DNA from 2 places in the Marinomonas maritima genome. Region 2 is predicted to be linked to the other one. Evidence: riboswitches for the same ligand, from Rfam matches in the RefSeq annotation. Region 2 holds a riboswitch; the other holds the start of a gene.
What was found. A riboswitch is a leader RNA that binds a small molecule or an ion and turns the genes downstream of it on or off. The one in region 2 is predicted to bind FMN.
Positions count from the first base shown of each region.

Region 1 (3,425 bases), on a different contig from region 2:
ACGAGACTGACTCGGTTCGCCGCCGCCGCAAAGCACATTAACGGAACCATAGTGACAGGACCCGCAGCAAACAGTAACCAATTTATACTCGCATTATTTTCGAAAATATTGGCAGTAGGGGAATCACTCATCATTAAATACAAGAGAGCGAAAGGCAAAAGAATGGCTGTCTCAATCGCCATGCCGGTAAAGCTATCAACAGCTATTTTTTTACGTACTAAACCATAAAATCCAAAGGTAATCGCTAGGGAAAGCGCAACCCAAGGCAATGAGCCAAACTGAATGACTTCAAAAACCACGGCGCAGAAACACAGAACGACTGCCGCTTTACGTACTCTATCCAGCTTTTCTTTAAAGAAAATGACACCCAATAAAATACTAATTAATGGGTTAATGTAATACCCCAAACTGGCGCTTAACATTTGATTGTTTTGTATCGCCCAGATAAATGTCCCCCAATTCACCCCGATCAAAATCGTCGATACAAGCATGGCCATCAAAGTTTTAGGTGATCGCAAGACGGTTTTCAATGCATTGGTATAACGCAGTAAAATGATTAAAACCAAGACGATAAGGCACGACCAAATCACTCGATGAGCAAGGACTTCCGTCGCGGACACGAAAGACATCTCTTTGAAATAAATAGGCGCGATGGCCCACAGAGTAAACGCCGTTAGCGCATAAAAAATGCCACTTCGAGAAGAGCTTTGCATTGAAATCATCCTTTTCAATGAATGTTTATTTTTAGAGAGTGAGTGTATAGGAATATGACGCGCGTTAGAAACAGAGTATTTCACTATCGTGTTCACAGTTCTTATTGCCTAAATAAGATGATGCGTTTAAAGTTAAACGATAATTTTTTACATTAATCGAACTTCGGGGCGGGGCGAAACTCCCCACCGGCGGTGATTTTGAATAGGTTTGCTAATCTAATCAAACAGCCCGCGAGCGCTTCATTCTTTTTATTGTGATGACGAATCTGTCGTTATGGTACATCGAATTAAGGTCAGCAGATCTGGTGAGACTCCAGAGCCGACGGTTACAGTCCGGATGATAGAAGATCGACCAAGCAACGAAAAAAACATGACTCTTTATTGAGTGATGGTTCTGTTCGTTGGCGCCATTTATGCGTTTTAGTTTGCATTCCCTTGGTTATGTAAACGGCTTGGTATATTCCTCATCACCCCTGTACATCTTATTCGCTGGAGAAACCAAAGATGGCAGGTACATTTTTTATCATGATCGCGTGTTTCACGTGGGCACTTGATACCTTAATTCGTTACCCTTTGTTGGGCGCGGGTTATTCCACTCTACAAATTGTATTAATTGAACATCTCACCTTGGTGCTGTTTGTCAGTCCTATGCTGTGGCGCTATCGCCATGTTTATCGACATATGTCGATAAGTGGCTTTTCATGTTTGTTTTTTATTGGCGGTATCGGTTCGGCCATGGGGACCTTGGCGTTCACCGAAGCCTTTCATTATTTGAATCCAACCGTTGTTATCTTACTTCAAAAGTTACAGCCCATCGTGGCAATTTTGCTAGCGTATTGGCTATTAAAAGAACAAATTGAAACGCATTTTCTTCGCTGGGCGGCGGTTATTTTATTCGGCAGCTTTGTGATGATGTGGCCAGATCTACGTTTGTTGGGCGATGCGCAATGGCATTATTCGAGTGATAGCGCGAGCCTTTTAAAAGGCTATGGCTACACGTTGATTGCGGTGATTGCATGGGGCGCCGCGACGGTGTGCGGTAAATATTTATCCCATCAGCACATGCCAGCGAATGCGATTATGTCAGGTCGCTTTGTGGCTGGACTGTTGGTGTTATTGCCTTTGGCGTTGGCGCAATCTGATAGCTTGACGACGATGACATCGGTGGATTTCAGCTTAGTCATCGTCATGGCCTTGTTGAGCGGATTCATCGGGATGTGGTTCTATTATCAAGGGCTCAAAACCGTACCCGCACAACTCGCCACTTTGGCCGAACTGTCTTTCCCTGTGTTTGCCGCCGCCATTAATTGGCTGTTCTTGGACATGGGATTAACGGGTTATCAAATCATCGGCGGCTTGATGTTGATTTTCGGCAACATCGGCCTGCGCATGAAAGAGCTGAGAAGAACGGATTTAGCGTCAGCGGCTCAGTAGTATTGATGGCAAAAAGCCGGATGCTTTATAGGTCAGGCTTTTTGCTAGTCTTTTATTCTCTCATTTGTTTTGCCGTTCGAGGTGCTGCTCTCATACGGTATTATTTCCTCTTTTGATTCCGTAAATAGTCACCCTTTTTTGCTACTTTTTGTTTTAGAATAGCGCTCTATATTTGTCCATAAGGTCAACTTTAAGTGCGTCGCTCGATCTTGATGGCTTATATCTGGTCTACAAAAGGAAGCTCAATGCCAAGTACCCCCTCTTATTCGTCGGTTGTTGCATCAAAAACGCAATGGTTGGAAATCATTTTGCTTTGGATTGCGGGGATTTCTGCCGCCATGCAATTTGCCAAGTTTTCTGTCTCCTTTGATACCTTGTTAAATCATTATCAAACCACGGCAACATTAACAGGCGCTGCGCTGTCTGCGGTGGGATTAATTGGGTTAGTGTTTGGTGTGTCTGCGGGCATGATTGCTAGCCGTGTTGGGTATTTAAAAGTGTTGGTAGGTGCTTTGCTGCTGGGTGGCTGTTTGTCGTTTATTCAATCTTTTTTACCGCCGTTTAATGTGTTGTTTGTCACCAGAATACTAGAAGGACTTTCTCAGTTAGGCGTTGTTGTGGCTGCGCCAACGTTAATTGCGAAGTTAAGCGCGCCTCAGCATAAATCATTGACGATGGGCATCTGGGGAACGTTTTTTGGCGTTGCGTTTGCGGTATGCGGTTGGGTCGGTAAAAACCTTCTAGATCAATATGGCTTGTCTACGTTGTTTTTGAGTCATGGTATTTTGATTTCGACCATCGGTGTCGTGTTACTGGTCATTTTGAGGAAAAACCCCGTGTTGGATTTGGCGCCTGCTGCTGACAACCAAGGTGGATTCTTTTCTCAAATGATGAGGATTTACCGTAATCCACGTGCTCTTTTACCGAGCTTTGTTTTCCTATTTTATACCTGCACTCTGGTGTCTGTGTTGACTTATGTACCTGGTCTGATCAGCGAGCTGTCTTTGCAGAAGTGGATGTTGGTTCTATTGCCTTTAATCACTACGAGTGGAACATTTTTAGCGGGCGCCATTGCGCAATACTGGATGCGACCTCAACGAGTGGCATTGGTCGCGTATTCTGGTGTGGCGATCAGTGCGCTGGTTTTGTCATTGATTGGCGATACGGCGCTGTTGTTTTGTTTGGTGGTTGGTGTCATGGTGTTGTTTCTTGGTATGGTGCCAGGTGCTTCGTTGGCGATGATTCCAACGTTGGCACGTAACCCAAGCGAGCAGGCTC
Region 1 is NZ_JAMZEG020000005.1:169,746-173,170, forward strand. It holds gene rarD (EamA family transporter RarD) at 1-713, opposite strand, end outside; FMN riboswitch at 869-1,066, shown strand; gene M3I01_RS18185 (DMT family transporter) at 1,218-2,147, shown strand; gene M3I01_RS18190 (MFS transporter) at 2,393-3,425, shown strand, end outside.
Region 1: it holds a riboswitch for FMN, as region 2 does, so the genes downstream of both, M3I01_RS18185 (DMT family transporter) here and M3I01_RS04240 (6,7-dimethyl-8-ribityllumazine synthase) in region 2, are expected to answer to the same signal.

Region 2 (3,425 bases):
CCCACGCTCACCATGGTAAACATATCAACGTCTTTTGCGTCCAATTCACCAAGGGTAGTAAAGGTAATTTCTTCTTCTGGGCGCGTTAGTTGACGGCCTATCATCACAGGAGTACTGGCAGGACGGTATTGCAGTAAGACATCGCGAGCATGATTAAGTTGCCAGTCACGCTTTTTGGAAACAGGATTATAAAAAGACACGACAAAGTCGCCCGCCCCACAAGCATGAAGACGCTTGTCGATGGTTTCCCAAGGGGTTAATAAATCTGAAAGGGAGATAGTACAAAAATCGTGGCCAAGCATGGCGCCGACTCGGCTTGCTCCGGCTTGCATCGCAGAAATACCAGGGATTACTTCGATATCCACGTCCAGCCATTCTGGATGGTTTTCTTTACCTTGCAACTGCAAATCCAGCAGTTCAAAAACGAGTGTCGCCATCGCATAGATTCCGATGTCACCGCTGGAGATCAAGGCTGTATTTTTACCTTGCGCGGCTAAACTCAACGCAAGACGAGCGCGTCCGATTTCTTCACCTAAAGGAAGATTATGAAAGGTTTTTCCTTCGCTTAATTCGCCCAATAAATCTAAATAATAACCGTATGCAACCCAATCGCTGCACATCGCCAATGCCTTAGTTGCATTCGGCGCCACCAAGCCTAAATCTCCAGGCCCCATGCCCATCACAAATAATTTACTCATGCCATCTCTACAATATAATCAAGCGTCATAGGACGCGAATGGCATCATTGTACACGGATTGCAAATCCGACGAGATGAAAACACCATTATTAAAAGTGAGCGATGTTCAGGTAGAAGGACCTAGGACTCAACACGAACAAGGCGGCAATGATTTTTTTCCATGTCATTAAACTCTAATTCAGCACTATCATCATGAATCCAAAAAGACACGCCTTCGCCCAAGTAAAATGCGCCAGAGGCACTCACCGCATGGGTTAGTCGATAGGTTTTTTCTTTCCAAGATAATTGGGCTTGTTCTGCATGAAAATAAATATTTAAAGGCATACCTTCACAAAGGTAGACAGCAGAATTGGTTTGCTCGGTGTTTTCTATTTCATAAGTGTCATCGTACGCTGTTCTGTCTTTATCTACTGAGCTACAAGCAACCAAGCCCAACACAGAGAAACCAACCAAGATACTTTGTGAAAAAAATTTTTGGATATGCATTATATGAGACTCCATTCTATTTCAGAACTACTTTTCTAATCTATTTACATTCAAATAAACAGAACAAACAATGCCAATATAAAAGACATATTTTTATATTAAGCCAGTAAAAACGCCCTACTAAACAACTGCGATTATTAGTTACTTTTTGTTACCAAAAACGACCCAATATCACTAAGTAGCTTAAAACATGCAAATCTTACACAAAAAACCCTTATTTTGAAACAAATCACGCTTTGACAGTCGATGATAAAAGCAAGTATATTCCCCCTGTCGGATCATTCCGACTTCGTTCTCGGGGCGGGGTGTAATTCCCCACCGGCGGTAAGGAATTTATTTCTAAGCCCGCGAGCGCCTAATGGAAGTCTTTCTTTTAGGGTCAGCAGATCTGGTGTAACTCCAGAGCCGACGGTTACAGTCCGGATGATAGAGAGCGCGTCAGACAAGACCTCTAATGGTGTCGTATTTTGCGTCACCTTATTTAAGGTATGCCATATTTTATGGTGTATTTGCCTGCCCGTTCGCCCTGATTCACCTTATATTTATAGGATTTTACAATGAATCAGAGCTCAACGAATCACATTGATTTCACACCATCCACAAAACGCATTGCGATACTTCACGCTTCTTGGCACGAAGACATCGTGCTTAATTGTGTTGAAGGCTTTAAAAACGAATTAGTCGCACGTGGTTACGACGCTTCTTTAATTGATGTCATCCCTGTACCAGGCGCTTATGAGATTCCACTGCAAGCAAAATTACTCGCTAAAAGTGGACTCTATTCCGCCATCGCTGGCACGGCGTTGGTTGTCGATGGTGGTATTTATCGCCATGACTTCGTCGCGCAAACGGTATGTAGTGCGTTAATGCAGGTTCAGCTGGAAACAGAAACACCGGTACTAACCGCTGTACTGACACCACACAACTTCCATGAACATGACGAGCATAAAGATTACTTTAGCCGCCATTTTGTTAAGAAAGGCCTAGAACTTGCCAATGCTTGCGACCAAGCCATTCGATTAACAGAAAGCGCAAAAGCGCTGTCATAAATCGTCAATGTCAAACTGAAAATGCCTCCTGCTCTCACGAACAGGAGGCATTTTTTATGTCTGCTATTTTTTTTTCTGTTATTGTTTTGCTGTTTTATTGTTTAAAAGCAACAGAACTTAAACAACGAGACTTTAACGACAGATAAAGCACATCCGTTTTATCTTCTTCAGTACACAGACTCAGCATATCATCGATAAAAAAGCCCAGTGCTCGTCGCTCTATTTGCTCAATGCCTTGCTGCTGATCCATAGTCAAATTGCCATACTTTGACGCAGCGCCAAAATCGCCAAACAAGACATGCCCCTCTTCACTGATCAATATATTATGAGCATACAAATCACCATGACTGACTTTTTTCTCACAAAAATGAAGGACTAGACGATCGACCTGTTCGACAATGTAGGCGATCTTTTCAAGCGAAAACTGCAAACCCGCCAAAAACGTATCTCGCGTGCAAGATACCAAACTCGGCGGTTGCCCTAAGTTTGTGTAATGCGAAGGAATTAGCTCCATCACCAGCGCGGAGCAATCCTGATCAACCACTTTGGCTAATGGCTTAACCAGATTGTCATGACTTCCTACGGCCAAACAAGCATCCAGTTCATCTTCAGGATAACCATCACTGGTTACTTCACCCTTAAAGACCTTTACCGCGACCGTGTCTGGAAAATCGAACGAATTACGCTGCCAAGTCGCTAATGAAATAACACCTGACGCCCCCTGCCCTAACACTTGATGCAATGCCAAATCACCAAACGGCACTGTTTTAAACTCATCATGAGAATCACGTTCTACACAAAATGGATTCCCAGAAAACGCCAACCACGCTAGACGAGGCAAACTCAACAGCACATCAGGAAAGGCATTAAGTCTATTCGCAGACAACCTGATCAATTCTAATTTATGGCAATGTTCAATGGAGTCTGGAAGCAAGGTTAAACGATTTCCCGCCAATGCCAATTTTTGTATGCGTTCCAATCTGCCAATGTCTTCTGGAAGTTGCTCAATTCGGTTATCCGTGAGAATTAACCAGCGAGTCAATGACGGTAATGCTGCAGAAGACACTCGAATAATCTGATTGCTTTTAAAACCAATCATTTCTAACTGCTGACATCCCCCTAAAACCTCAGGTAACTCTGTAAAACGATTATTCGAACAAAATAGGATTCGCAGTTTTTTTAAACGTGACAG
Region 2 is NZ_JAMZEG020000001.1:870,846-874,270, reverse strand. It holds gene cobJ (precorrin-3B C(17)-methyltransferase) at 1-698, opposite strand, end outside; gene M3I01_RS04245 (MliC family protein) at 819-1,184, opposite strand; FMN riboswitch at 1,472-1,623, shown strand; gene M3I01_RS04240 (6,7-dimethyl-8-ribityllumazine synthase) at 1,742-2,233, shown strand; gene M3I01_RS04235 (leucine-rich repeat-containing protein kinase family protein) at 2,328-3,425, opposite strand, start outside.